One region of the Mesorhizobium sp. M1D.F.Ca.ET.043.01.1.1 genome, then DNA from elsewhere that is predicted to be linked to it. Evidence: riboswitches for the same ligand, from Rfam matches in the RefSeq annotation. Region 1 holds a riboswitch; the other holds the start of a gene.

The links. Region 1 has a riboswitch for fluoride ahead of EJ067_RS08470 (cation:proton antiporter). Riboswitches for the same ligand answer to the same signal wherever they lie in the genome.
Region 2: it holds a riboswitch for fluoride, as region 1 does, so the genes downstream of both, crcB (fluoride efflux transporter CrcB) here and EJ067_RS08470 (cation:proton antiporter) in region 1, are expected to answer to the same signal.

Annotation. Positions count from the first base shown of each region.
Region 1 covers NZ_CP034444.1:1,697,098-1,712,027, reverse strand. Annotated here, with positions in the region: gene EJ067_RS08485 (adenylate/guanylate cyclase domain-containing protein) at 1-2,942, opposite strand, end outside; gene EJ067_RS08480 (MFS transporter) at 3,345-4,598, opposite strand; gene EJ067_RS08475 (Chromate resistance protein ChrB) at 4,582-5,124, opposite strand; fluoride riboswitch at 5,230-5,291, shown strand; gene EJ067_RS08470 (cation:proton antiporter) at 5,411-6,577, shown strand; gene EJ067_RS08465 (universal stress protein) at 6,579-6,998, shown strand; gene EJ067_RS34915 (hypothetical protein) at 6,991-7,296, opposite strand; gene EJ067_RS34910 (hypothetical protein) at 7,503-7,796, opposite strand; gene EJ067_RS34905 (hypothetical protein) at 7,795-8,637, shown strand; gene EJ067_RS34900 (hypothetical protein) at 8,634-9,140, shown strand; gene EJ067_RS34895 (hypothetical protein) at 9,137-9,343, shown strand; gene EJ067_RS34890 (hypothetical protein) at 9,340-10,161, shown strand; gene EJ067_RS08450 (DUF190 domain-containing protein) at 10,211-10,549, shown strand; gene EJ067_RS08445 (DUF2306 domain-containing protein) at 10,815-11,375, opposite strand; gene EJ067_RS08440 (metalloregulator ArsR/SmtB family transcription factor) at 11,550-11,870, shown strand; partial or broken gene EJ067_RS08435 (NAD(P)-binding protein) at 11,923-13,344, shown strand; partial or broken gene EJ067_RS35175 (FMN reductase) at 13,576-13,776, shown strand; gene EJ067_RS35170 (hypothetical protein) at 13,991-14,230, opposite strand; gene EJ067_RS08415 (NAD(P)-dependent oxidoreductase) at 14,752-14,930, opposite strand, start outside.
Region 2 covers NZ_CP034444.1:915,316-930,245, forward strand. Annotated here, with positions in the region: gene EJ067_RS34450 (hypothetical protein) at 1-829, opposite strand, end outside; gene EJ067_RS04775 (LysR substrate-binding domain-containing protein) at 941-1,909, shown strand; gene EJ067_RS34455 (hypothetical protein) at 2,178-2,354, opposite strand; gene EJ067_RS34460 (hypothetical protein) at 2,499-2,654, shown strand; gene EJ067_RS04780 (ATP-dependent helicase) at 2,828-4,909, shown strand; gene EJ067_RS04785 (hypothetical protein) at 5,031-5,342, shown strand; gene EJ067_RS04790 (hypothetical protein) at 5,402-5,587, shown strand; gene EJ067_RS04795 (DUF982 domain-containing protein) at 5,731-6,033, shown strand; gene EJ067_RS04800 (hypothetical protein) at 6,286-6,705, shown strand; gene EJ067_RS04805 (GGDEF domain-containing protein) at 6,736-7,521, opposite strand; gene EJ067_RS04810 (hypothetical protein) at 7,784-8,362, opposite strand; gene EJ067_RS04815 (DinB family protein) at 8,584-9,096, opposite strand; gene EJ067_RS04820 (glutathione S-transferase family protein) at 9,151-9,843, shown strand; gene EJ067_RS04825 (DUF1905 domain-containing protein) at 9,882-10,178, shown strand; gene EJ067_RS04830 (hypothetical protein) at 10,182-10,415, opposite strand; gene ndk (nucleoside-diphosphate kinase) at 10,592-11,014, shown strand; gene EJ067_RS04840 (hypothetical protein) at 11,193-11,399, shown strand; gene EJ067_RS04845 (DUF190 domain-containing protein) at 11,414-11,752, opposite strand; gene crcB (fluoride efflux transporter CrcB) at 11,767-12,180, opposite strand; gene crcB (fluoride efflux transporter CrcB) at 12,188-12,574, opposite strand; fluoride riboswitch at 12,670-12,732, opposite strand; gene EJ067_RS04860 (helix-turn-helix transcriptional regulator) at 13,038-14,105, shown strand; gene EJ067_RS04865 (DUF1194 domain-containing protein) at 14,271-14,930, shown strand, end outside.

The DNA of each region.
Region 1 (14,930 bases):
TAACCGGCGTTCACGTCGTGCTCGTAGCAGGATTTGAGGGTCTCGAGGCCGTCGGTTGCATTTCCTTCAGCGATGAGTGCGGCAGCTCGAAAGCCCCGTCCCTTGTTCAACATTGCAGGCATGGCCTTTTCGGACGCGAGAGCAATCAGGCGCTCGCTGTCGCGCCGAAGGGCGAGCCAGTCTTTGCACAAGTGGTAGTAGACGCACGTGTTGGCGAGAGCCAACGCGATCGCGAAGGGCTGGCGCGTTTTCTCCGCAGTTTCCAGACCCTGCCGACACCGCCGGTACCCCTGCTCGGGGTAGCCCAGAATGAGCAGCGTCCGGGCAAGGTAGAGGTTCGGTCCGGCGTCGGCGATGTCCGCACCGAGCAGAGGGTCCAGGACAGGTGCTTTCGTCGAGACCCGCTGTTCCAGGAAAGAGCGTGCGGTGGCAAAATCGCCCATCCAAAGGGCAACGAATCCGGCTGCGTCCGCTCCGATTGGGCCACCCTCGCCGTATGCGCGCGCCGCCGCGCGCATCAGCTCGTTTTCGACTTCGCGCGCGCGATCGAGCTCCGCGCGATTGTAGTAACAGAGAAACTCGCCATAGCAGGCCCGGAGGTTCTCGTGCTCCGCTCCCGTTTGCCCGGCCAAGAATCGGGCGCGAGCATAAGCGGTGCCCGTTTCGACCGCCGCCGTGCCTCTAGCCGCCCGGAGCGCATCGCCGAGCGCAAGGCGGAGCCCGAGTTCAAGTCGGTTGCGCTCCAAGCCTTCCGGCAGCGTTTCGAGAAGCGAGAGACCGGTATTGAGCTGGCCCAACGCTTCTCTTGTCGCCGAGCGCATGATCGCCGTGCGTGCCGCAGCCTGATAATATGGCACTGCCTGTTCGACGAGCCCGGCCCTGCCGTAGTGGCCGGCGACGAGTTCGGGATGAGCTGTGGCCGTGTCCTTGAATCTGTTGACCAGCGCGTCGGCAATCGCGCCGTGCAGTTCCCGGCGGCGCCTTTTGAGGAGCGATTCGTAGGCGGCGTCCTGAATGAGAGCGTGCTTGAAGATATTTGCCGGGCTGGCCGTGGTGCCGCCGCTCAAGATTAGCTCGGCTCCGATCAGTTCCGAGAGCGCCGTCTCCAATTCACCGGCAGGCATGTCGCTCACGCTCGCCAGCAGCGCACGATCGAACTCCCGCCCAATCACGGCACCGACTTGCGCGGCATGCCTTGCGGAGGGCGGCAGGCTGTCGAGCCGAGCCATCAGCGCGTCCTGAAGTGTCACGGGAACCGTGACTGCAGGCAGAGATCCCAAAAGGTCGAAGTGATCTCCTGCGTCGACAAGGACGTTGAGATCGCGCATCGCCTTGGTCAATTCCTCGATGAACAGCGGAACGCCGTCGGTGTGCGCGACGATCTCGTTCAAGACTTCCTGCGGAAGACGCTTGCCCGCAACGGCCTCGGCTACTGCGGCCGCCTCAATCGGATCGAGCCGTTCGAGCACGATCCAGTCAACGTGTGCGCCGCTCCAGGTCGGCTTGAACTCCGGCCGAAAAGTGACGAGCAGCAGCACGGGCAATTGGGCGATCCGATCGTTGATCCGATCGACCAGTTCCAGCGTCGTCGGGTCGAGCCATTGTGCGTCCTCAACGACCATGAGCAGCGGATGCCGCGTCGCGAGCTCCTCAACCCAGTTCAGCAGCGCTGCAAACGTTATGGTCTTCCTCTGCTGAGGGGTCAGATCACGTAACGAATGCTGCTCGCCGGTTCGAGCGCCGAGCAGATCGGCGATGACAGGGATGGCGCCGGTGGTATCGGACAAAGCCCTTCCCAGAAGAAGCTCGAGCTTCCTGAACGGTGTTTTGTCCGGGTCAATGTTTGCAAACTCCGCAGAGCGCCGGATTTCCGAGATGACGGGCCGTAGCGCCGAGTTCGTGTAGTACGGCGAGGCGTCGAAATGGATTGCCTGGAGCCGGTCCCCTCTCAGTCGATCCCCGAAAAAGCGCACCAGTCTCGATTTTCCGATCCCGGGTTCCCCGGTTACGAGGACAACCTGGCCCATCGTTCGCCTGACCCGCCCCCAGCGCTCGAGCAGCAGATCAATCTCGCGGCCTCGGCCGACGAACGGCGTGAGCATCGTGCCGTGAAGTCTCTCGAACCGACTTTCACTGCGCCCGATGCCGTGGACCCGCCAGAGGGCTACCGAGGGGCCTATCCCCTTGATCGGCAGCCTTCCCAGGTCCTCCAGGTCGAAAATCCCTCCGACGAGGTGCCGGGTGGTTTCGGAAATCACAACCTGGTCCGGTCCTGCCGCCTGCTGCAGCCGTGCTGCGAGGTTCGGCGTCTCCCCGACGATCTCGTCCGGGCGCTCTGCCTCCCCTTCCCCTAGACTTCCGATGACCACCAACCCTGTGGCAATACCGATGCGTGCACGAAGGTGAGGAACCTCTTGCGTCTTGATTCCACCGGCTGCTGCCACAATGCGAAGGGCAGCCTTGACCGCCCGTTCAGCCGCGTCCTCCTGTGCCTTCGGCCAGCCAAAATATGCAAGAATGCCATCGCCCAAGAACTTGGCGACGTGCCCTCCGAAACGGTCCACTTCTTCGGTTACCGCGCTTCGGTAACGCCGCATCACCGCCCGCAGTTCTTCGGGGTCGAGCTGTCGGCTTAGCTCGGTCGACCCGACGAGGTCGACGAACATCACCGTGAGCTGCCGCCGCTCCGCCTCTGTAGGGGCAGATAAAGGCAGCGCCGTCTTCAGCGATGCGGATGCGCCAATGGGCGCCGACCTCGAAACTAGGGCCAGTGAGGCAATCGCATCGAGCAGCTTGCGCCGGTGACCGACGGAGGTCACGCCGAGTCCCGTCAGATCCTCGGCCCTCAGGTGGGCAAGAACCTCTCCACTAATATCGTTGTCGCGAAAGGCCTTCTCGTATTGTCCCAGGCCGATACCGCGAAGCCAGGTGGCGATGTCCACGTCCCCCTCCTGTATGAAAGTACAATAATACACCAAAAGCCATCATGGACGCGTGAAAACGGGTCCGAGGAGGGTCGATTCGGCCTCAGCCTGAAGGTCCACTTAATAGGACCAGAAATGTCTGGAAGTGGCGGCGCAAGAATTTCCTTCCGGAACCGGAACTGATGACCCAAGTCGGCCATCCGCTGCGCAGCGGAAACTTCGCGAGAGGGTCAAAAGCCGCCATCGACTAAGCAGATCGCTATTGGCCAGAATGGGCCAGTACCGTCCCCAGAGTTCAACTCTGCCGTCGCCCAAAGCAGACACCGTCGGCAGCACGCGAACGCACGGGAGATCGTTGTTGCTCCGATGCCGACATCACAGGGATCTAACGCCGGCCGGCTCCGCGCCTTTGCGCGCAGCTCAGCGCCCCGAAGAGGCCAGCCGTGTTCGCAATCCCAACGGACCAATCAGCGTGAGCGCGGAGAACCCGGCACCGGCAAGGAAAGTACCGGCAGGACCCACCGCGTCCCACAGGCCTCCGGCGATCATGCTCGCTGCCAGCAGTGCGACACCTGTAGCCAGGTTGAACATTCCGAAGGCCGTGCCGCGTAGCTCCGCGGGCGCTGCATCAGCAATCAGGGTAGCGAGCAAGCCCTGGGTGAAACCCATGTGTAAGCCCCACAGCACCACCCCGATGCCGAGGCCCAAAAGACCCGGCGCGAGGACCAGGGCAAGGTCGGCGGCAGCAAGCAGCAGCAAGCCCGCGATCAGGATTGTTACCCGATCAGTCCTGTCGGAAAGTACCCCGACAGGGTATGCCGACAGCGCGTAGGCGACGTTCATTACGACCATCACGGCAGGCACCAGCATGAGGGGCAGCCCGATTGCCTGTGCTTTCAGCACAAGGAACGCTTCGCTGAAGCGGGCCAATGTGAACACGGTGGCGACGACCACGATCCCCCAATATGTCGCCCCGAGGCGTCCAAGCTCGCTCCGGTGCAGCGGCAGCTTCACGCGCCGAAGATTCGAGGGCCGCTCCGGCTCGTGCACAGCTATGGTGATGAGCGCGAACGACAGAAAGGCAGGAAGCACTGCGATCCAGAACACCGTCCGGAAATGATTGGCCGTGAGCCACATCAGGCCGATTGCGATGAGAGGGCCGAGGAAGGCGCCGACCGTGTCTAGCGACTGCCGCAGGCCAAAGCTGGCGCCACGGAGGTGGGGCGGACTGATGTCGGCAACCAGGGCGTCGCGGGGCGCTCCGCGAATGCCTTTGCCGACCCGATCAATGAAACGGGCCGCCACCAGCCATCCGACTGTCGGCGCGAGCGGGAAGATCGGCTTGGTGAATGCCGCAAGGCCATAGCCGAACGCCGCCAGCCATTTCCGCTTGCCCAGCCAGTCACTCAATGCGCCCGAAAAAACCTTCGTCACCGACGCAGTCGCCTCGGCGATGCCCTCGATCATGCCGACGGTCAGAGCGGACGTGCCAAGCACCGTCACCATATAGACCGGCAGCAGGGCGTGAATCATTTCCGACGAGATGTCCATCAGCATCGAGACAAAGCCCAAGGCCCACACGCCGGTCGGCACATCGCGCCAGTGCGAACGGAGCCCCTCGGCATTGCCGGCTGCTGCCGCCTCTTTCGCCTGATCTTCAGCGGTTCTCGTCATGAGCGTCGAACACCTGTTTGGCATAAGCGTCCAGCAGCGCTTCACAGGCGTGAAGGCGCTCTTCGGCCTCCACGGCCAGCGCCGCATTGTAGAAGTCCAGCTTGCGGATTTTCTCGAGCCAGCCCTGCAGTTTCTTCAAGTCGACGTCGTTCTCTTCCAACTCGGCGTAGGTGAAGTGGTTGGCCGCCCGCTCTTTTGCGATCTCGCCCTCGAAGTCCGCGCATTTGTCGATGAACTCGCGGTATGCCTCGTCCCGGTCGGCCTTGAAACGGGCAATGACCTTCTCCTCCTGCGCGCGATCGAGGGCGACGGTCTCCAGGATCACGGATTCGCCGCCCATCCCGGCGACCTCGTTTTCCAGCATCTTCAGACGACGGACATGGTCATCGCTCTTGGGCAGCAGGCAAACGCCATTCTGCAAATAGACCGCCCCCATCCCCTTCAGGCGCCGCCAAAGCGCGATGCGCCTGGCGGCGGGCTCGGGCGGGACCTTGTAGGTCAGCAGTAGCCATGGGCGAGTTACCATGTCAATCATCATATTGTAACGGCCGTAACATTTCAATTGTGCAAGGTGCCCCGATGCGAAAGCCGCGAAGTCGCCCTTGCCGAGTTCCGGCTCGACTTCCTATGTTGTTTGGAAGGGGATGGAGTCCCCCAAAACCGCCTTGAAAGGCTAATGACTCCTGCCGAGTGGAAACGCGCGGTGGGAGTCGAGTCAGGAGATCGGCCCGCCGCGAGGCGGGTTTTTTTGTTGCCCGTCACCACCATGCTACCAACGCTGCCGGCCCGCCGGGCTGGAAGAGGAGAGCGCGATGGAGAATGTCTGGCTGGTCTCTGCGGTCTGGTTAGGACTTGCTCTTTTGGCTTCGGTTATTTCGATCAGGGTGGCGATGTCGGTCGCCCTTGTGGAGATCATCGTCGGGGCTGTGGCCGGCAACACCATCGGTCTGCACCTCACCGAATGGGTGAACTTTCTGGCCGGGTTCGGGGCGATCCTGCTGACTTTCCTGGCCGGCACCGAAATCGACCCCACCGTGGTGCGCAAGCACTTCAAATCGAGCATGTCGATCGGCGTCGTCGGTTTTCTGGCGCCCTATATCGGCGTCTTGCTCTATGCCCACTACGCCATCGGCTGGCCCTGGCCGCAAGCCCAGATCGCCGGGATATCGCTTTCGACAACCTCTGTTGCCGTCGTCTACGCTGTCATGGTCGAGACCGGCTTCAACAAGACGGAGATGGGCAAGATCATTCTTGCCGCCTGCTTCATAAACGATCTCGGCACCGTGCTCGCCCTCGGCGTCGTCTTTGCGCATTTCGACTATTGGCTGGCGCTGTTCGGCGCCGTGACGGCGGTGGCGCTCTGGATGCTGCCACGCTTCGCGCCGTGGTTTTTTGCAAGGGTGGGTCACCGCGTCAGCGAACCGGAAACGAAGTTCATTTCCCTGGTCCTACTCGGCCTCGGCGGCCTCGCTTCGGTTGCCGGCAGCGAGGCCGTGCTTCCGGCCTATCTCGTCGGCATGGCGCTGGCACCGGCCTTCCTCGCCGACCCGGAGCTTCCCCACCGGATGCGCATCATCGCCTTCACGATCCTGACGCCTTTCTATTTCCTGAAGGCCGGATCGCTGGTCGATTTCCATGCCGTTCTTTCGGCCGCCGGCCTGATCGCGGTCTTCCTCGCGATCAAGATGGCCACCAAATTCGTCGGCATCCTGCCGCTTACCAAGGCGTTTCGTTTCGAAGCGCGGGAAGGCATGTACACCACTCTGCTGATGTCGACCGGGCTGACCTTCGGCACGATCTCGGCGCTCTTTGGCCTCACCAATCACATCATCGACCAGCAGCAATATACGATCCTGGTGACGGCCGTAATCGGCAGCGCGCTGGTGCCGACAATCATAGCCCAGCGCTGGTTCCAGCCGGACTTCAAGCCGGTCGAAAACGCCGCTCGTTCGGCGAGGCCGGCAGAGGAGGAGGCCTGACATGTACGGCAACATCCTCATAGCCAACGACGGCTCCGACGGAGCCGCCAAGGCACTCGCCGTCGCCCTGAAGCTGGCTCACAGGCTCAAGGCCAAGCTTGCCATGATCTCGGTAGAGGAGATGCCGCGTATGCCGGCGACGATCGACGAAGTCGTCGAGGACAGGCTCGATGAAGATCAGCGGTACCAGAAGGTGATCGCACAGGCGCAATTTCAGGCCAAGGCCGCGCAGGTGAAGCTCGAGACCCATGTCGTCGCCGGTCACGCCGTTCCCTGCATCATCGACTTCATCGAACGTGGTGGCTTCGACCTGCTCGTGATCGGCTATATGGGCCATTCCGCCCTCTACAATCGGCTGATCGGCAGCACGACGGACCGCCTGGTCGAGCTTGCACCCTGCCATGTGCTGGTCGTCAAATGAGGGAGCCATGCCCAAAGGTTCCGTGATAGCGTATGAGCGAGACGCGGCTGCCGACGGCGCAAGTCCGAAGAGCGCCTTGCAGCCGGACGAGCAAAGGGTGGCGCTGCATCCAGAACCTGGGCTTACGGAAAGCATCCTCGGCGGCACGCCAGAGGAAATCGACGCCGAACCGGCCTGCTTCGTCGATCTCAATCTCGACCAGATCGTCGCCGCCGTTACCGCCGGCCGGAGCGAATACAATCTGATCCCGTTCTTCCATGCTCCGGCGCGCATGGTAGGCGCCGTTTGCTACCGGCATGAGGTATTCCGCGACCTTGAAGACGACGCCGTGAACCAGGCGGTTAGGCGATTGCGCAGCGGATGCGCGAAATGCGTGAGACCCTCGCGAAGGCGGCCAAGCTCCACTATCTCCACCAAAAGGAGCGGGTGGTTCTCGATGCCGTTACGGCCTATTGCGACGCCGTGACGGATCTCGGAGGCGATTTCTCCCGCACGCGGTTGCGGTCACGCGGGTTGATCGCGTTCCGGGATTTCGTGGCCCAGCACACCAACTCGAACCATTTCCAGTCGCTTCGTCGGGAGGCGGTGCGGATCAAGGACGAGCTCTCCAACATCCGCTACTGCCTTCACATCAAAGGCAGCCGCATCAGGGTGCGCAAACCGGAGATGGAAATGGATTACAGCGCGGAGGTCGAAAAGACCTTCGACAAATTCAAACGCGGCGCCGTACAGAGCTATCTCGCCAAATTCTCCGATTTCTTCGAGATGAACCATATCGAGGCGGCCGTGCTTGGGCATGGTGGCGCAGCTTTTTCCGGAAGTCTTCCAGGCGCTTCACGCCTTCTGCGAGGCAAGCGGGACCTTTGTCGACCCGAAGATCAGTGCCTTCGATCGTCAGGTGGAATTCTATCTCGCCTTTCTGGAATACATCGCACCGCTACGTCGTGATGGGCTCGATTTTTGTTATCCTGAGATGCTGAGCGGCGGCAAAGATATCAGCAGCGCCGGCGGCTTCGATCTCGCTCTTGCGCAGAAGCTGCATTCTGAGAAAGCGGTCGTGATCACCAACGATTTTCATCTGAAGGGCCCCGAGCGCATTATCGTGGTGACAGGGCCGAACCAGGGTGGCAAGACGACCTTTGCTCGCGCCTTCGGCCAAATGCACTACCTGGCGAGCCTCGGATGCCCGGTGCCTGGCAAAAGCGCCCGTCTCTTGTTGTTCGATCGGCTGTTCAGCCATTTCGAAAAGGAAGAGGACACCCGGTCGCTGCACGGCAAGCTCGAAGACGACCTTCTGCGCATCCACGACATACTCGGTCAGGCAACGCCCGACAGCATCGTCATCATGAACGAGATATTCACCTCCACGACGCTGCATGATGCATTGTTCCTCGGCCGGAAGGTCATGGAAGAGCTTTCCGGGCTCGACCTTCTGGCCGTGTGCGTCACGTTCGTCGACGAACTGAGCAAGCTCAACGAGAAGACGGTGAGCATGGTCAGCACTGTCGATCCGAAGGTTCCAGCCCGGCGAACCTTCAAGATCGTGCGACGACCCGCCGACGGGCTGTCCCACGCCATGGCGATCGCCCGCCAGCATCGCCTCACCTATGAAGAACTGAAACACAGGCTTGCGTCATGAAGCCTTTTCTCCTTTTCAGGGACAGAGACTTCGCCCGGGAAGAGGCGCTGCCCTGGCAAGCAGGGCCGCTTGTGCAGGACCTCGAGCTCGACACTCTGTTCAAGGCGATGGCAGGCCAGGACGAATTCCTCCTCGATGTCGCGCGAAAGGTCATTCTAGCCTCCCTGGAGGACGAGGAGGCGATCCTGTTCCGGCAGGAAGTCCTGCGGGATTGCCTGAGCCATTCGGAGCTGGCGCTCGAACTCTACGCTCTCGCCGTGGAGACGATCGAAAGCGAGAAGAAGAACCACTGGGGCCTCCTAATGGGATATCCCGATACCGTCCTGCGCCGTTCGGTCGAGGTGCTGACAATGTTCGTGTCGCGCCTGCGCAAGTTGAGGACGATCGCCGAGAAGCAGGCTTCCGGCTTCAAATCCGCCGGGTTCCAGGGCTTTTTTGCCATGATCTGCACTGAACTCGACGCCGACACTTCGTCGAAATCCAGTATCATCTCCGGCAGTTGAAGCTGAACGACGGCGTGCTGATGAGCGCCGAGCTGCAGGCCGGGAACAAGGGCGGCAACTACGTGCTCCGCAAGCCTCTCGACATCGACCGGAGTTGGTGGAGGCGCCTTTTTGTGAAGGGACCGCCGGTCCTCGCGTATCATCTCCATCCGCGTGACGAGCAGGGCGCAAGGGCGCTGTCGGAGCTGCAGGACCGGGTGTGAATCTCGTCGCCAATGCGCTCGCGCAGTCGAACGACCACATTTTGAGCTTCTTCACCCAGATGCGCACGGAGCTGGCATTCTACATCGGATGTCTCAACCTCCATGAGCGCCTGGCCGGAATCAGCGAGCCCGTCTGCTTTCCGATCCCGTCCGGCATCGGCCGAGAGCGACAGTCTGCCGAGCAGCTCTATGACGTCTGCCTGGCCCTCAATGTTGGGCAGCCGGTGATCGGCAACGATCTTCATGCCGACGGCAAGAACCTTGTCGTTATTACCGGCGCCAACAAGGGGGGCAAATCAATCTTCCTTCGCGCCCTCGGCCTGGCTCAGTTGATGATGCAGGCCGGCATGTTCGTGGCGGCGGCCAGATTCCCTGTGGACGTGGCTCACGGCGTATTCACGCACTTCAAGCGCGAGGAAGACGCCACGATGAAGAGCGGCAAGCTGGACGAGGAACTCGGCCGGATGAGCGAGATTGTCGATCACCTGGGCTCTGGTTCCATGGTGCTGTTCAATGAGTCATTTGCAGCAACAAACGAGCGCGAGGGCTCCGAGATCGCGAGACAGATTGTCGAGGCCATGACCGAAACCGGGATGAAGGTATACTTCGTAACCCATCTCTTCGAGTTCGCCCACGGCCTATACGAACGCAGTCTGCGGAGCGCGATGTTTCTGCGCGCCGAGAGGCGAGAGGACGGGGAAAGAACCTTCAAATTGAAAGAGTCTGCACCCCTGCAAACGAGCTTCGGCCAGGACCTGTACAATAGAATATTTGAAGGAACGGCGCGCAACGAAGTCAGCGGTGTCAACCACGACTAAGCCGAAGCGATGACGCCGCGTGCCACACCCGCTTGGGAGGAATATGACCATGCATATACCACGACAAGCCGTGCTTCTCCGCATCTTCATCGGTGAAGACGACCGAGGTCCCGACCATCCCCTCTATGAGTCGATCGTTCTCAAGGCTCGCGAGATGCACCTTGCCGGCGCGACGGTGCTGCGCGGCGGACTGGGGTTCGGCCATTCCAGCCGGCTGCACACTGCCAAGATCCTCAGGCTGTCGCTGGATTTGCCTCTCGTCGTCGAGATCGTCGACAGCGAGGAAAAGATCAACGCCTTTCTGCCGGCACTGGAGGGCATCATGCCGAGCGGTCTGGTGACTCTGGAGAAGGTCCAGGTGCTACAGTACGGAACCAGCCGGGAATGAGGTGATATCTGCCTTCGTCGCGTGCGTCATCGAGCGCGCGGTGGCCAGCAACAGCCCCAGGGGCCTCAGCCTTGCGCTGGCCAACCGCAAGCCCCCAGGCGGTGCTGGACTGGCAAGCGGTCTTGACGCAGGATTGGACAGAGGGGCTATTTGTTGCAGCAGTCAGCGGGCGCTGCCCTTGTTCCGGCCGTTCGGCCTCTCGCGTATGCTCGTAAGGGCCGGTGAGGGGGCAGGCAGTTGGAAGCCTGCGGGAGGCGCTCGCCTCTCAATCTGGATTTGCCCATCTGTCGGTTGCCGCTCGCGAGCGATCGAGGTCCAGGACCACCGGGTGTCGAAATAAGGCGCGGAGGATTATCGGCATTCCGAACGCGGCGGGCAGAATCCAAAATGCAATGGCCGGAAGCTCCTTCCAAAGCGGCAGGTTCTTGCCTTTGTCGACGTAAAATGCGGTGAGCATCACGATGTAGGACAGACCCATGCCGGTGAGGTGCAGCCTGGGCCACTGACGCCAGCGTCGCCGGGCGGCGGTGCGTCCGAAACAGGCGGATACGAAGGAAATACTCCCTAACGTGAACAGGTGGGAGCTTTCCGCCCAGCGCATGAGCGATAGGACGCTCATGGTGACGAACACGCCCAACAGGCACCAGAAGTAGAGGATTCCGAACGTGGAATGCCGTCCGCGTCCCTTTTGAGCGAGCATCGCGCCAGCCCCGGTGATCACGGCGGCAAGCCCGAAGAGGACATGGACGCCCACGACAGCGAGAAACACCGGATCGCTGGACGGAATGGGAATGCCCAGGACAATGGTTTCGCCTTCGCTTGCCATGCTCACTCGCCGCCAGAACCCATGCCCGGGATCGGCGACATGCCTCCATCTTCAGAGCATCTATATCACGTTCGACCTGCCATACGTTGACTGTAGGCGAATTCGCTGCCCATATTTCCACAATATTCGAAATTGCCTTGACGGCTTGGCCGGTAAATGCCTATGCCTATTTCCATGAAACTCGAACAAGCAGCAAAACAACTCGAAGCGCTTGGAAATCCGACGAGGCTCAAGCTCTATCGCTTGCTCGTCCGAACCGGCGAGGCGGGTAGGCCGGTGGGAAGTCTTCAAGAGACGCTGGGTATTGCCGCTTCGACGCTCTCGCATCATTTGCATCGCCTGGTGCTGACCGGATTGGTGACCCAGGAACGGCAGGCAACGACACTTATCTGTCGCGCCAACTATCCCGTGATCAATGGCCTGATCGGCTTCCTAGCGGACGAGTGCTGCGCGGATGCCGTCTGCGCTTCGACGGAGGCGGAGGGTGTAGCTTAGCTTCTCCTTCTGTCCATTATTTCGATAATTCTGGAGGCATGGAAGGTGGAAAATGACGAACCTTGGAAATCTTCCGGTTGCCGTAATAGGCGGTGGGCCGGTCGGCCTGGCCGCAGCGGCGCACCTTGTCAGCCGCGGAATCCCCGTAAAGCTCTACGAGGCTGGCGCCCAGGTCGGGACGAACCTTCGCGATTGGGGTCACGTCAGGGTGTTCACCCCCTGGCGGTATTGCGTCGACACAGCCGCCCGAAAGCTTCTTGAGAGCCATGGATGGCGAATGCCAGTAGCAGAGGCATTTCCAACGGGCGTTGAAATCGTCGGCCGATATGTAGCGCCGCTTGCCAGTCTTCCCGAACTGGCACCGTCTATCGAAACCAACGCGCGTCGTCGCGATCTCGCGATGGGGAGCCGACAAGGTCCTAAGCAAGGGCCGGGAAGACAAGCCATTCATGCTTCTGGTAGACGCCGCTGACGGTAGACGCCGTAACAGCGCCCGTGCGGTGATCGATGCGTCAGGCACCTGGCAAACACCAAACCCCCTCGGTGCGGGCGGCATACCGGCCGAAGGCGAAGCGGAACTCGGCAGCCGGATTGCCTATGGCATACCGGACGTTCTGGGTAAGGACCGCCATCTCTATGCAGGCCGCATGACGCTGGTGGCGGGTTCCGGTCACTCGGCCGCTAACGCTCTTCTGGAGTTGGCCGAGCTTGCCAAGACAGAACCATGGACTTCGGCGATATGGCTGACGCGTGGCACCGACCTTGTCCGCATCTACGGTGGCGGCGACCTTGATGCCTTGCCGGCTCGTGGCGAGCTCGGATCGGATGCCAGAGATCTCGTTGAGGGCGGCCGCGTCCAGCTAATCACCGGCTTTGCAACAACGGCAATTCGCGAAGTCGACGGTCGCCTGGTGGTGGAAGGCTTATCGGGGGATGGCAAGCGAACGGTTGGTCCCGTCGACAGGATCGTCGCCGCGACCGGTCAGCGTCCGGACCTGTCGATTACGAGAGAACTTCGGCTTCACCTTGATCCGTGCCTCGAAGGCGTCAAGGCGCTGGGGCCGCTTATCGACCCAAACGAGCACTCTTGCGGCGATGTTCCGCCGCACGGTCACCGTGAACTCAGCCACCCCGAGCCCGACTTCTATACCGTCGGTATCAAGAGCTTTGGCAGGGCGCCAACCTTTCTGCTGTTGACCGGCTATGAACAGGTGCGCTCGGTGGCTGCGGCAATTGCCGGTGATCTGGCATCCGCCGATGCGGTGCATCTGGCGCCGCCCGAGACCACCGGGTCTGCACAACTACGAGATCCATCTCTTCGATCTCGGCCGCCTCGAAAGGCTGTTGTGGCGGCCTGGTGCCGAAAGAAGTCGACGCCTGTTGCGTTGCCGACGCCGAAGCGAAAGCCGGTGGTAAGAGCGGCTGCGCTTTCGTGAGGATGCTTGCCGAGGGTGAATGGCGGCTGAGACGTTGATCGCAGGACATGCGGTGCTGGAGCTTCGTCGCACCTTCTGCATGCCTCAACGCCAGAAGCGCCTCGTGTCGACAAGGGCGTCGTGTGCTTCCGCGGCGTCCTTGAGAAGTTTGGACTTGTCCTCGGCGCTGTAGAGGTCCCCCGCACCAGCCACGTCCGAAAGTTCCGCGCCGCCAACATATCGGGGGCGGTGACGAGATCGTTGAGACTGCCGAGCTGATCCTGCAGGTCCTCCATGTCGAGCATCAGCTCAGGCCGTTGTTCGGTTTCTTCGAGGCTTTCGCGCTGCCTACTGCCGTATACGCGACCGACAAGGACTTCACCGAGGGCGTTCTCCGGTCCGAACTGATCCTGATGCGGGCGACGCAGGCTGTTGACGAAATTGCAGTTCTGCTTGCTAACCGGTCAGGTGTCAAACTAGCGGCAGAGTAGGTTTACAGCGCTACCCTTGGCGCTAACCAAGTACCCGCAGAAACCGAAACATTAGCTTGCGGAGTCTCAATGAGCTCCGCCTGATGTGGTCAAGGACAGCTGGCGCAAGGCGGTCGGGCTCACAAACGTCAGCTTTCCACCCCGTTCCCGGAAGGACGCAGCCGGCGAGCTTCGGGTAATCTGATGAGGCTGACCGGCTGCACCGGGGTCAGTCTCATCCCTTCCACATGGTTGAGCGGAGAAGGGCCTGCATATGCTCTGCCAGGTCGAGTTCGCCGCGCGCCTCGATCTCCAATAGGTATCGCGCCTTGGCCCAGCGATCGCCCTCCCTGACGGCAGAGTACGCGCAGATGGCCAGCAGCGCCTTTTCCTCTGCTCGGCTGGCTCTGTCGTAGTCGCGGATGCTTCCGCCCCTTTCGTGTACGGCCTTGCCAAACTCCGCGTATGCTGTCATGTGCGCCTCAATCAGTGCGCGCAGTTCGGAATGGCTCTTGGTCTCGGCTTGGCAGCTCTGTGGCGAGAGCCGCTGCCGCAACCGTCGAGGCGACAACACCGCTGCTGGAGTGAAAGAGCAGCGCACGGCGATTGATCCTGGACGTGTGAACTCTCCTCTTCAATTTCTGGCAGGCAAATCGGGTGTCGCAGAAACCACCGCACCGTACCACGAAGATTCGCACATTCATGTCAGGATGCGTGGCCGTCACAGCGCGCCGCCAACCTGACTAGATGATGCGGGCAGGCTGGCTGTACTGGTCGTAAACCGGAAGGGACGCTTTCCCTGCTCGGATGCCGAAAGCCGACCGCCAGCATTCGGCCCCGAAACTGCCAGTCAGCAACGCGCCCAATATCGGACGTCAAAGCCACGTTGATCAACTTCCAAAAGCGGACTTCGTGTAAGCGGTGTTCTCAGGCCACGGCCTTGAGCTCGGTGGCGCGGTCAGTCGCTCTTATCAATTCGAGCGACGCGAGAACGCGCTACTCAATCCGCGCAAGGTCACCGTCGAACCCCATCTGCGTGTAGGGGCCGCCGTGGAATTGCCGCGAGATCGGATCCTCAGAGTCCGGAGTGCGCAAGATGTCGGCCGCATGGTCCTCCGAGTCGTCCTGCGGCCGATAGCTGAGGAACTCGATGCCTGCATTGCGGTAGCGGTTGC
Region 2 (14,930 bases), 780 kb from region 1:
ACGATTCCCTTGCTCCGCCCGAGACCGGCTCGTCAGCCGGCTTCGGCACCGGATGTTCTTCGGCATGGCGGCGATAGGCCGGCAGCTGGTTCGTCCAGACGTCGTCGGCCAGTTCGTTCACCCAGGCGCGGTCCTGGTCGTTGTCGGCGGCGAGGTAGAACATGCGGTTGTCGTCGACATAGGGCTTCGTCACCGAACGCTGGTTGAGCACCAGTGTGATGCGCGAGCCAAGCTGGATCGGCGCGGTGCGATGGAGCACGCCGAGGAACTGGCCGAGCGTGGCGTAGTTCATCTTGTGATCGATGCGCATGACCTTGTTGCGCGGCAGGTCGCGGCCGGATTCGAGGATGGCGCGGCCGGTCTCGGAATCGTCGCAATAGATCTCAAGATGGCCGCCGATCAGAGGGTCGCTGATCGAGAGCGGAATGAGCTCCGTGACCGGAACGCCATCGCAGTGCCATTCGACGGCGCCGTCCTTGGGGTTCATGAAGGTGACGGTCGAACCGACGATCGACAGCGGATAGGGTTCGAGCTTGGTGCCCATCATGTCGGACAGCCGTTCCAGCCGCAGCTTGTCGTTGAGCAGCTCCTTGATCTCCGGAATGTAGCGATCGGCGCCGGTGATGAAGGTGAGGTCGAGATGCTTGTGCACCGCATGGCTGGCCTTTAGCTTCAGTGCCGCCTCCTCGATCGCGGCAAGCAATTGCGCGTCGTAGCCGTGAAGATACTGGGCGACCCCGAAGCTCGACACTTTCCACGCCGTATCATGGCCGATGATGGCTTCGCGGCTCATCGCATAGCGCAGTTCGGGGATTGTATGGGCGTTCATTCTACTTCTCCAAGGTAGGGGCAACACTTGGTAAACAGTCGATTAAGCCGCCCGCCCCTGTAAATTTAGGAATGCTGGTGCTACTTTAAGCGCAGCTAAAGGTCGAACCCCGTGCGTCTGCTCAGTCAGGTCAACCTGAACTCGCTGAAAATCGTCGAAAGTGCCGCCAGGCACCGCAACTTCACGCGCGCCGGCGAGGAGCAGTTCATCACCGCCTCCGCTGTCAGCCAGCGGGTGAAGAGCCTGGAAGACCAGCTGCGCTTCAAGATCTTCCAGCGCGGCGGCAACGCGGTGTCGCTGACGCCGGAGGGCGAGACCTATGTGGCGCGCGTGCGCGAGGCGCTGGAGCGGATCGTGGCGGCAAGCATGGAGGCAACCGGCCAGTCCCAGTTGCATGTGCTGAAGATTTGCGTGCTGCCGACCTTCGCGGCGCGCTGGCTGTTTCCGCGCCTCTCCACTTTCCAGCGGCAGTATCCGGACATCGAGATGCGGGTGTCGACCTCCTATGCCACGCATGAATTCTCGGCCTCCGAATACGATCTGGAGATCCGCTATGGCGACGGCGACTTCCCCGGCCTCCATTGCGAGCTCTTGTTCAAGGAGGACCTGACGCCGGTGTGCAGCCGCAAGCTGTTCCATGAGGTGTTGGGCGACAAGCCGCTGTCGAAGGTAACGCCCGAGGATCTGAGGCATTTCACCCTGCTCCACTCCGATACGTGCACCCAGAACTGGCAGTCATGGCTGGGCTTTGCCGGCGCGAGCTTCGTGCTGGGCGAAACCAAGAGCATCTATTTCGATTCCTGCATGATGTCCTACGAGGCGGCCAATGCCGGCATGGGCTTTGCCGTCGCCAACCGCGCCTATATGGCGAGCGACATCCGCGCCGAACGGCTGGTGGCACCCTTCGCGGTGCACCATCCCAACACCGCCGGCTGGTACTTCGTCAGTCCGATCAACGCGCACGGCGCCCGCAAGGTCGAAGTTTTCAAGCAGTGGATCATGGCCGAGGCGGCGCTGACGCAGCGCCAGCTGGATCTCGAGATCGCCGGCATACCAGTGAAGCGGGCGGCGATGGCCTGAGGCAGGCCCAGCGAACACGCAATCCTTTTCAAAGATTTCTCGGTCCTTGAAAGACGGCACCAGCCATCGATAGCCGGCTTGCGCGATCACGCCATGACGCGGCGGAGAGACTCAGCTATCTTCATGTGTGCGGCGGGCCTGATTTCCCGCTTGGCCGGCGCTTTCCAGCTTCCTCCCAAGCAGCGCCGGCCTTCTTCTGTGGCGGCAGCGGCTTCGTGCCGGCCGCCCGAATTTCCGAAAAGACATCGCCTGGCTTCGTCCGACACCATCATTGCTTCGGCTGCATGCCTTGCTGGTCGCCGCCGGTGGTCGATTTCGGCACCGGATTCTTGTCGATTTGCGGGTTCTGGTCGACGGCGGGCGCCTTGGTCGGCGGGATGCTGTTGTCGCAAGCGGCGAGCGCGACCCCTGCCGCAAGAACCAGCAGTACGGGAAGCTTCTTCATGACGACCTCCTCTCGTTCGCCTCTTCGAGCGCCCCATTCTTTGAGGCAAACGAGACGGTGGCGGTTTGGTTGCGTGGCCGGCGGGAACCAATCATCCAAGCCCCGGTTGAACTCCCAACAATCCAATGCACCGAGGAGATGGTCATGATCCGCCTGCTGCTTGTCGGACTGTTCGCTTACAGCGCCTACCGCGTCACGATGAGGATCATCTATGAGATGTCCGGCGATGCCGCGCCGCTGGACGAACGACGGACGCTGCGGCGCCAGTCCGCCGCGATGGGGGTAGAGCCGAAGCGGTAGTTGCCTTTCCTCGCCCCCCGTCGAAGGTGGGGGCGAGGAACCCAAGCCCAGAAGGCCGGCGCGAGATCGCCCCGTCTGCCCTGCCGTGCATCTCCCCTCTGTTGGACCGCTTTCGCTATTCGCCAGCGCGCGAGTTGTATTGCGAACAAAGCGGAAACGATGCTTGATGGGCGATGAACATCGCCGCCCGTGATTCGTCCTTCGAAGCGCCCGCCTATCTCGTCCGGCTGAATGACGAGCAGCGGCTGGCGGTGGTGCATGGCGACGGCAAGGTGGCCGCCCCGCTGCTGGTGATCGCCGGCGCCGGCTCCGGCAAGACCAACACGCTGGCGCACCGCGTCGCGCACCTCATCGTCAAGGGCGCCGACCCGCGGCGCATCCTGTTGATGACGTTTTCGCGCCGCGCGGCATCAGAAATGGCCAAGCGCGTCGAGCGCATCGCCGGCGAGGTGCTGGGGCGCGACGCGGCGATCATCGCTGACGCGCTCGCCTGGGCCGGCACGTTTCACGGCATCGGCGCGAGGCTGTTGCGCGACTATGCCGAGCAGATCGGGCTAGACGCCGCCTTCACCATCCACGACCGCGAGGATTCGGCCGACCTGATGAACCTCGCCCGGCACGAGCTCGGTTTTTCCAAGACCGAAAACCGCTTTCCGACAAAAAGCACCTGCCTGCAGATCTACTCCCGCGCAGTCAACGCGCAGGCGCCGCTCGGCGAGGTGCTCGGCGCGGCATTCCCCTGGTGCGCAGCCTGGGCGGATCAGCTCAAGGAGCTGTTCGCGGCTTACGTGGAAGCCAAGCAGGCGCAGAACGTGCTCGATTACGACGACCTTCTGCTCTATTGGGCGCAGATGGCGGCGGAGCCGGAGATCGCGGCGCATCTCGGCAGCCGTTTCGACCATGTGCTGGTCGACGAATACCAGGACACCAACCGGCTGCAGGCCTCGATCCTCTTGGCGCTGAAGCCGGACGGCGCCGGGCTCACCGTGGTGGGCGACGACGCACAGTCGATCTATTCCTTCCGCGCCGCGGAAGTGCGCAACATCCTCGATTTCCCAAAACAGTTCACGCAAGGCGCCGAGATCGTCATGTTGGAGCGCAACTACCGCTCGACCGAGACGATCCTGGCCGCCGCGAACAAGGTGATCGGCGAGGCCACCGAACGCTTCACCAAGAACCTTTGGACCGAGCGCAGGTCGTCGCACAAGCCGCAACTGGTCAGCGTGCGCGACGAGGCCGAGCAGGCCAACTATGTCTGCCAGGCGATCCTCGCCGAGCGCGAGGCCGGCACGGCGCTGAAGGCGCAAGCCGTGCTCTTTCGTGCCTCGCATCACAGCGGGCCGCTGGAGGTGGAGCTCACGCGCCGCAACATCCCCTTCGTGAAGTTCGGCGGCCTGAAGTTCCTCGACGCCGCCCATGTCAAGGACTTGCTGGCGATGCTGCGCTTCGCCGAGAACCCGCGCGACCGCGTCGCCGGCTTTCGCGTGCTGCAGCTCATGCCGGGCATCGGCCCTTCCGCCGCCTCGCAGATCGTCGAGGCGATGGCGACGTCGCTGGACGAGACGCTGGGCCTTGCCCGCTTCCGGCCGCCGCAGCGCACGGCTGCAGATTGGCCGGTCTTCCTCGATATCTACAGCGGGTTGCGCGCCGGTCCGAAATGGCCGGCCGACCTCGAGCGGGTCAGGCTCTGGTACGAGCCGCATATGGAACGCATCCATGAAGACGCGATCACGCGCCGAGCGGACCTCCTGCAGCTCGAGCAGATCGCGTCGGGCTACCCCTCGCGCGAGCGTTTCCTGACCGAGCTGACGCTCGATCCGCCCGACGCCACCAGCGACCAAGCCGGCCCGCCGCATCGCGACGAGGATTACCTCATCCTGTCGACCATCCATTCGGCGAAGGGCCAGGAGTGGAAGAACGTCTTTGTGCTCAACACCGTCGACGGCTGCATCCCGGCCGATCTCGGCGTCGGCACCAAGGAGGATATCGAGGAGGAGCGGCGGCTGCTCTATGTGGCGATGACGCGGGCCAAGGACAGCCTGCATCTGGTGGTGCCGCAGCGGTTTTATCCGCACAACCAGCCGGCGCGCGGCGACCGCCACGTCTATGCCTCGCGCACCCGCTTCATTCCGGCTTCGATGCTTCAAGCCTTCGAGCAGTCATCCTGGGCAAGCGCCGCGATCAAGGACGACCCGCGCCAAAGGCCGGGCGTCAAGGTCGATCTCGGTGCCCGCATGCGCGGCATGTGGAAATAGCATCCGCCCGAACATCGTCCGACCCGCCAACACAACGGGCAACCGCCCTGCAGCCTTCGCTATGGAACTTTTCACCCGGCAATGGATTTCCGTTAGGAAAATCTAATGCGAGGAGGCTGCAATGAAGAATCTTATTCTAGCCGCCATGCTCGGCGTGGCTGCCATGGCACCGACAACGATTGCGACGCAGGCAACAAGCTTGACCATCACCACTGATGACGACATGGGCCGGTACAATGACGACTACTACTGGCGCCGCCATCACATGCGCGACGACAACTGGCGCTACGGCAGCCGATACGAGATGCGCGACTGGCGCAGCTATCGTCACCATCGCGACTGCATGGTCAGGGTGCACAAGCGCTGGCACCACCATCATTGGGTCGTGAAGAGAGTCTGGAGCTGTGGCCGCCATAGAGGCTGGCGATATTAGGAGCCATCCCTTCACGAAATTGACGCCGCGCTGGGCGGCGTCTGTAGGACAGGTGGACAATGCGCTTGATCCCATCGGCGATGAACTGGCGGCAACGGCTTGCCGAACGGGCCGGCCAGCTCTTCGTCAACATTGTTGCGATGTTGTTCGCAGGGGTTGCCATCCTCCTGCTGGTGTTGTCGGCACATTACCACGTCCCGCAACCCCCGGCGGAGATGGCAATCACGACCAGATCCGGCCCATGACGATCTGCCTCGCGATTGCCGCCTCTGGCGGCGGGCAGGAAAAGATCTCCCAACGTGGAACCTCGCGCCCCAAAGGCGCGTTGTGTGGCGTCCAGACCGAGGCCGGCAGCCCGCCGTCCTCCGCCCCAATCCGAGAGGTCTCAATGCACGACAGGTTCTTCCTCACGCCGGTCGCAGTCAGTGTCGGCGCCGGGCACAAGCGCATGATCGCTTCGCTGTCCGACATGCATGAGTTCCTGACCGAGTTCCCGCCGTCGCGCCGGCGGCTGAGCTACGGCGCCGCGGCGAAGGCCTGCGAAGCCGCACGGGCCGGAGATATCTCCGCCGAATCGGCGCGCGATGCGCTGATCACCTTCGCGGTGACGGCCGGCATCTTGTGGCCGTCGGATCAGCCGATCGTCTCGGTAAAGCCGGTCGCGCGCGGCCATAGCGGCTTCGCCGCCTGAGATCGGCCCCGCCTGACGCCGACAACGGCCCGACTAGACCCGTCTGAGATGGCTCTCAGACGGGTCTTCCTGTCTTCCCCTATGCATGCCGCTGCCTGGCCGGCCCCCTGCGAACTTTTCCCGCGCTGCATGAAACACCGCATAGAACGGTCCGCCGCGTGAAACAGCGCACAGACCAGCCGGCTGCGTGAAACAGCGCACAGAACATTCGCCTTCCCCGTGCAGGTTTGCGGACATGCAGCAGGGATGCCAATGTTTCTCGATCACGACCAGTTCAAACCGGCGGCGGAAATGAGGCTCGGCCGCGACAAGTCGTCGATCCGGGTCACGGTAACCGACCCGAAGGTGTGCGAGCTTTGCGAGGCCGTCTATGTCTGGATCACCGCCGACGGCAAGCCGGTCAGGATCGGCACTTGCGGCGCATCGGCCGGCAAGCGTCTGCTCTCCTATCCCGGCTATATCAACCGGAGCCTGGCCGGGCACGGCGGCGCGACGCCGAAATGGGAAGCGTTGAAGTGGCTGGGCCTGCTGACCGCGCATGGCATGCTGACGGCGGTTGTCCATCAGCCCGAGCCGGCATTGACGGCCGCGGGCCTGATCAGGCCCTGTCTCGACATCGAGCGCCGGCTCATCCGCCAGCACAGGCCGCTGCTCAATCGCAGCCGCCAGTGAGAGCCGGTAAGGCCCGTCGCACAGAACCGATCAGTGGAACGTGCTGGCGGCCCCGCCGGATAACCGGTTGCGCGGGCTTTCGAAGCTCACCTGGTCGCGTCCGTTCGATTTCGCCTTGTAGAGATGCCTGTCGGCGACTTGGAACATGGCGTGATAGGTGGTGGGGCCGCTGAAAGCGATGCCGCCGATGCTAACCGAAAGCGGACATGGCTGGCCGCCGGGCGCGAAGTCGGCCTCGCGGATGCGCAGCCTGATCGATTCCGCGACCAGGAAGGAGCGCGTTGCGTCGGCGCCCGGAAGGAAGACCGCGAATTCCTCGCCGCCGATGCGTCCGACGATGTCGGCGCCGTGGAGCTGGCCCTGGATCGTCCTGGCGATCAGCTTCAGCGCCTCGTCGCCGCAATCATGGCCGAGGCGGTCGTTGATCGACTTGAAATGATCGGCGTCGACGATCAGCAGCGCGCCGGCATCGGCGACGTCATGGCTGCGGGCCTGGTTGAGATAGGCCTCGACCAGCATCGAGAACGCGCCGCGGTTGAAGACCGCCGTCAAGCTGTCGGTCGCAGCGACGATGCTGAGCTCCTTCTGGGTGATGGCCAGTTGGCGCATCTTCCACATCAGGAAGAACAGGAAGGAACCGCCCAGGATGAGCGGTAGGAACAGGTCGGTGAGCTTGGCCCAGAGCAGCGCCTCGGGCGACAGCGAAGGAAAGTTGAAGGAATCGACAAAGAAGGCGGCAGCAATGAAGAAGGCGGTGCCGGCGACCGTAACAGCCACCACCCTGCCCCAACTGGTGGCGGACAAATCGATGCGCATGGCATTCGCTCCCACTGCAACGGGTCCATTGTGCAGTGCGAGCGCAAACGAAATCCTAATACATTGGCTTCAATGCGACGTTGGTTAACCAGTTGTCCTTTCGATCTCTCGAAGGTTGAAGCGTCAGAGGGCCCACCACCGCAGCGGGCCCTCCGACGGCTGGAGGATCTCGTCAGCATGCAGCCGGCAGCGGCCGGCGACACGGTAGGAGAGTGCCGCAGAGCCTCACAGCTTGGTTCCGGCTATGCCACCTGCGGCGCTGTCAGCGACGCGAAATCATCAGGCAGAGCGCCCTGAGATCGCGGTCGTAGGTGCCTTCGCTGCTGAGCACATCGACGCAGCGCTTCTTCATCCGTGCCAGCTGGCTGCTCGACAGTTGGGCGACGGCGGAAGCCACGTTCGGGGTTCCGGGCGGTGTCGCGCCGAGAGCTCCAGGAACGATGCCGCCAACGCCAAGACCGGCGCCAACGCCGCTCGTGCCGCCGACCGTCGCGTTGAGCGCGCTATTGGTGCCGTTGCCCAAAGTCGCATCGGCTCCGGCCCCGTTTGTCCCGCCGATGGATGCCGTGGCCGTGGAACCGCCGCCGCCGATGGTGCCGGTTCCGTTGGCGCCGCTCGTGCCGCCGATCGAAACGTTGGCGCTGGTGCTGCCGCCGCCGAAGGATGCATTGGCGTCAGCCCCATTTGGGCCGCCCGCGTTGGCATCGGCGCTGTTGCCGCCTACCGATACGCCGCCAACCCCTCCAAGCCCGACGCTCTGCGCGTTCGCCGGCATGGCAAGAACAGCGATGATTGCACCACTCGCCAACGTGCTGGCGAATCTCTTTGCGATACTAGCCATAACACTCTCCTTGTGGTTTTCTATTTCCGCATTGCAGCATTGTTGCAATGTCACTCGCATGCACTTTTTAAGACAGGAGATACGCCGAGAGTGCGCTTTTGGTTTCTTTAGCTTCTGCGCATATGGCTAATCGTGGTTTTCAAACACGATATTGTCGTTTTAAAAATATAGACGAAATTGCATTAGATTTTTGGGATTGGCCAGCCAGATCCGAGCAAGCTTCAGGCGTAGGCGCGGCCTTCCTCGGAGCGCTGGAACAGCATCAGGTCGAGCGGCACCGAGGGCCTGCCGAGCACGGTGAGGCACATATGCGCCTGGCCGCGGTGATGGGTCTGGTGGTTGAAGAAATGGCTGAGCGCCGGCGCCAGCCGCTGCGAGACTGTGCGCATATCGGAAAGCGTCATGTAGGAGAAGCGGCCGGCGAGCGCCTTCTCGCTCATGCCGCCGAGCCAGTCGATGATCCGTATGTCCTCTGCCTCGCGCGCGCTGTGCAACGGTGGCAACGCCTTGTAAAGAATGGCGTCAAGGGACGACGGTGCGTGCCCCTCGCCTGTGAAACGCTTCATCCAGATACGGTCGGCGGTCAGGATATGGTTGAGCGTTCCCATCATAGAGCCGAAGAAGGCGCCGGTATCGCGGTTGAATTCCTCGTCGCTGAGATCGGCAGCGGCATCGTAGATGCGCGCATTGGCCCATTGATTGTAGGCCGCAAACATCATGAAATGCTGTTTCATTCTTCCATCTGGTTCGCAACGAATCCCGGCTCTTCCTAACCCGCAGGAACCGCAATGACCATTCTGTTCTATGACCTCGTCGGCCACGACGCCCACCGCCCGTTCAGTCCGCATTGCTGGAAGACCAAGATGGCGCTGGCCCATAAGGGGCTCGATGCCACCAAGGTGCCGACGCGCTTCCTGGAAGTGCCTGAGGTGGAGGGCGGCGTGTCGAAGACGGTGCCGGTGATCCGCGACGGCGACCGCGTGGTGGGCGATTCCTTCGCCATCGCGCTCTATCTCGAAGAGACCTATCCGGAACGGCCGACGCTGTTTTCCGGCGAAGGCGGCAAGGCAATGGCGCGCTTCATCGAGCGTTGGTCGCAGCTTACCATCCATCCTTACGTCGCGACCGTGGCACTGACGGATCTCAATGGGATGCAGGATGAGGCAAACGCCGCCTATTTCCGGAGGAGCCGTGAGGAGCGTTACGGCAAGCGGCTGGAAGATGTGGTGGCGAACCGCGACGCCGGGCTCGCCGGCTTCCGCGCCTCGCTGGAGCCGCTGCGCTCGATGCTCAGCTACCAGCCTTTCATCGGCGGAGCATCGCCGCTGTTTGCCGATTACATCGTCTTCGGCGCGCTGCAATGGGGGCGCATCGCCTCGCCCTATCGGCTGCTCGAGCCCGACGACAGCGTGGCCCAGTGGTTCGAGCGCTGCCTCGGCCTGCATGACGGCATCGGCCGCCAGGTCGCGGCCGCGGCGTGACGGGATGATCTCGCGGGGCCGCGGGCGGCGGGATCGCCATGCTGCGCTATGAGATGCAGGGCGAGATCTGGGTCTATCCCGGCAAGGGCGGCTGGCACTTCGTGACGCTGCCGGCGGAACTCGCGGCCCGGATCAAGACGGCGATGGCAGGGCGGGCGCGGCCCTGGGGCTCGCTCGGCGTGACGGCCGTCATCGGCAAGACAAGATGGAGCACGTCGCTCTTCCCCGACAAGGCGTCCGGAAGCCTGCTTCTGCCGGTCAAGGCCTCGGTGCGGCAACGCGAAGGACTGAAGGCCGGTGACGCTCCGGCATTGACCGTAGAGATCGAGCTGTAGCGTCTACTTTGGCGCGCGCTCTTGTTCGGCGCCCCTTTTCGGCGTGCCATTGTCGACAAGCCTGACGCAGATCGGATCGCCTTGTTCCATGCGAGCGCATTGCCATTCCGGGCCGAAGCCGAAATTCTGCTGCCCGCGCTGTGGAAAGAACAGCAGGACGAAGACGATCGCGGCAAGAACCACGGCCATCAGGAGAATGCCGGCGACATCGCCGCGCCTGAGGTGAGGCCGGTTCATCGCTTCCAGCTCCGCTGCCGCGACACCGGGACCTCCATGCGAAGCGCGCTCGCAGCCGTCTAATTATCCCGCAAACAGTCCGCATTGACCAGAATCCGCCTCCCCTTGGCAAGCCGCCGGGCGGCTTGTATAGAGCCCGCCACTCCAATTTCCATTCCCAGAACAAGGACGACCCAATGGCGATCGAACGCACCTTCTCCATGATCAAGCCGGACGCGACCAAGCGCAACCTGACCGGCGCCATCACCAGGATGCTGGAGGACGCGGGCTTGCGCGTCATCGCGTCGCGCCGCGTGTGGATGAGCCGCCGCGAGGCCGAGGGCTTCTACGCCGTCCACAAGGATCGTCCGTTCTTCGGCGAGCTGGTCGAGTTCATGTCGTCGGGCCCGACCGTCGTGCAGGTGCTGGAAGGCGAGAACGCCATTGCCAAGAACCGCGAAGTGATGGGCGCCACCAACCCGGCCAACGCCGCCGAGGGCACCATCCGCAAGGTGCATGCGCTGTCGATCGGCGAAAATTCGGTGCACGGCTCGGACGCGCCGGAAACCGCCGCGCAGGAGATCCGCTACTGGTTCTCGGACACCGAAATCGTCGGCTGAGCCTTGGCCGTTTGACTGAGAATAAGGGCGGCGCCGCTCGACCGACGCCGCCCTTTCTTCATTCCGCGATGGACAAACGCGAAGCGCGCGCTAGCTCCATGGCATCGGCGACAAGTTGCAAGGGCGTCGCCGGCTGTGAGCGACCACCACGCTTCCGCCCGTGAAAAGGGAGGGAAGCATGATCAAATCCCATGTTTCCAAAAGCGGCGTTGCCTATCCGGACGATCTCGTCCTGTTGAAGCGTATCTATGACCAGGTCTGCGACGAGCGGGGCATCACCCGCGGCAGCCCCGAAGCCTCCGAGCTGGCGATCGAAGCCATGAAGCTCTTTTCCGCGGGCATTTTCGACGAAGACTCGATAAGCCGTCGTCTTCGCCATGGCTGATCGAACGGTCGGGTTCAATCCCCGTCGCCGTAGCGGATCACCTCGACCTTCTCCCTGGTGATCAGGCAGCTGCTGGTCAGCGCCTTGATCTGAGGGATCAGCGCATCGATCTTCTCCGGCGCGTCGACGATCTCGACGACGATGGGCAGGTCCTGCGACAGCCGCAGGATCTTGGCGGTGTGGAGCACGCTCGAGCGGCCGAAGCCGAGCGGTCCCCTGAGCACAGTCGCGCCCGCCATGCCGGTCTCGCGTGCCTTGATGACGATCGCCTCATGCAGCGGCTTGCCGTCGGCCGCCTTGTCGTCCTCGCCGAAGAAGATCCTGAGCAGCACGCATTGGCTGGGAAGTTCCATGTTCTCCTCCCTGATTATCGATTGATCCTGGTCGCCATTGCGTAGCCAAGCCAGGCGGACGCCAGCGACAGCACGAGCACGCTGGCAAGATAGGTCGCGGCGAGGCCAAGGTCGCCCTCGAAAAGCAGGATGAAGGTGTCGAGGCTCATGGCCGAGAAGGTGGTGAGGCCGCCGCAGACGCCGCTCGTGACGAACTGACGGCCGGCGGGCCCGACCATCAGGCGCCCGTCCGGCCGGGTCAGCGTGGCGAAGAACATGATGACCCAGGAGCCGACGACGTTGACGAAAGCCGTTGCAAGAAGGGCGCTCCAGCCCAGCAGCGAGACGATGACGTAGCCGCACAGGAAGCGCGCCAGCGAGCCGACTGCCGCGCCGCAGCCGACCGCCAGATAAAGCCGCAGGGTCGTCTGTCTATCGTTTCCGGACACCGGCGTCCTACCCTGCCACGACGGCCCAGAAGCCGAGCGCAACGGCAAGCACGCAGAGCGCCGCCGAGGCGACGGCGTTGAAGGCAGCGAGCCGCCGCTCGCCGTCGAGCGCCAGGTTCAGCGTCTGCAGGCAGAAGGACGATACCGTGGTATAGCCGCCGAACAGGCCGACCACGATCAGGTCGCGCACCAGCTCGGCGGAAAAGATGCCGCCGACCGACCGCGCCGCGCCGGCGAAGGCGCCGATGGCCAGCGCGCCGGAGACGTTGACCGCCAGCGTGCCCCAGGGAAAGGTCTCGCCGACGCTGCGGCCAACCAGGCCCGACAGGAAGAAGCGGCAAATACCGCCGAAGAAGCCCCCGATCAGGACCAGGGCGCAAGCCGCAAGGGTCATCGCTTCATGCCTTTCCAATGCGATTCCACACAGGAATCACCTCACCAAAACAGGCATGATGCGAGCGGAAAAACAAATCCTGCCGCGCGAAAGCACGCCTGGCAGGAGTCATCAGCCCAAAAGGGCGGTTTCGGGGGAACCCCATCCCCATTTTTCTGTCGGCGAAAACTATGTGTTTTCACAAACCTGGTCAATTGGGTGGCCCGACTAGACTTGCCTTGCCGCCCGCCAGCGGCCCTCAATCGAGATCAAAGGAAAAACGGTGTTTCCTCCCGAAACCCACATTCCAATTCCCGTTCGCAAATCCGCCTTGCTTGCGATTTTTCGAACCCCGCGAGTTGTGATAAATTGACCAGCGGTGGCCCACTATCGACGAAGGCCAATTCGAATGGCTGCCAGCCGGGGAATCGCATCCGCGATCGAAGATTGCTACGATGCCGCCTTCGAATTCGGACGGTGGCCGGTGGCCCTGCAAAACTTGGCTGATTGCCTGGGCGTGACGAGTTGCGCTGTCCGCACCCACGACAACACGCATCCGTTCCGCAGCGATCAAAGCAAGCGAACCAGACCGACGCCGGACTCGCTGGAACACGCTGAATTCACGGAACTCTGGGTCGAGAACGCTCGAGACGCGCCCGACCCGCATCCGGAAAGGGAGCCGCTGCTGCCGAAATCGGCACCCTGCTTCACAGTCGAAGACGAAATCTCCACGCCGGAGGAACGAAGGCTCCTGCCTTACTATCAGGAGATAGCCCGTCCGGGGCATCGCGAGTTGTGGGCCGCCGTGGTTTTCCCGGTCAAGCGACGCAAATGGGTCCTGTCGATGTACCGCGATGCCACAAAGGGCGGCCCCTTTGAAATGTCGGAAGCCGAGCATTTTCTGCGCGTGGCGCCGGACCTAGCCCGCATCGTCAGTCTGGCCGAGAAGATCTGGGATGTTTCGCTTGACCCGACATTGACCATGCTCGACCAGTTCAATTGTGCGGCAGCGCTGCTCGATAGCCGCGGCGGTCTCAGACGTTGCAACAAGCACGCGGACGCCTTGTTCGGCTCTGGCCTTATGGTCCGACACAGCCGCATCCACGCGACGGATCGCGAGAGCGATTCACGTCTTCAGCGGATGATCCATATGGCCGCCACAAGCGCGCGAGACGAAACGTTTCTGGCGGAGCCGGAGGTCGTCACCCGTGACGGATTGTTCTGGCTTCTGGCCGAGATCGTGCCGATGACGTCATTCGTGCGCGATCTGTTCAACGGTGGTGACTTCCTGCTTAGCTTCACCGATCTCGTCAGCGAAAAGATCCCGTCGGAACGGTTGCTTGGCCTGGCTTTCCAGCTGACCGCGGCCGAAGCGCGGCTGGCCTCCAGCCTTGCCACTGGCGGCGGCATCGACGCGGCGAGCGCGCGGCTGGCGATCGGCCGCGAAACGGCGCGAACTCAACTCCGCGCGATTCTCGCCAAGACCGGAACGCATCGCCAGGCCGAGCTCACGGCGCTACTGTCGCGCCTACGCGCGCCTTCGCGGTACTGAACAGCCCTCACCCGTTCGGGTGAAGCGTGCCACGATCTGCCAGCCCAGAGTCCCCTTGAACTCTCGAAACCGCGGCCGCGCGCCGGGCTATGCCGGATGGCAGCAATGTTGGGGTGGCGAAACAGGCCCGTCCTTCCAAAACAATCGGGGCCGGCAACATCATATTTGTTGATACTGACGCTCCTCGCCAGCGGCCCCTGTTCTCCGACAGCGGCCGGTAGCCTGCGAAAGCCCAGCGTCGACCTCGAACTGGTCCTCGCGGTCGATGTCTCATCCTCGATGACTCGCGCCGAGCAGCAGGTCCAGCGCGACGGTTATGTCAGTGCCTTCCGCCACCCAGACCTCGCACGAGCAATCGGATCAGGCGCTCGCGGCGCGATTGCTGTCTCTTACCTTGAGTGGGCCGGGCCAGCATATCAACGCGTCGTGCTGCCGTGGACGATTGTCAGCAGTGCCGACGATGCAAAGCGCTTGGCCGAAGCCCTCTCGACGAAACCAATCGTCGCGGAAGCGGGTACGTCCATTTCCGGTGGGTTGCTGGCAGCGGCCGGTCTGTTGGCGCACAATCAGGCGGATGGCGAGCGCCGGGTCGTCGACATATCAGGCGATGGCCCGAACAATGCCGGCCTGCCGGTCGAACCGATACGCGACATGCTGACAAGCTCGGGAATCACCATCAACGGCCTGCCGGTATCGCTTCCGCATAGTGGCTCCAACGGCTTTCAATCCTTTGGCCGACGATATCTTTCCTTGTACTATGAGCGTTGCGTCATCGGCGGGCTGGACGCATTTGTGATCGGAATCGACGATCTCGCCATGTTCGAG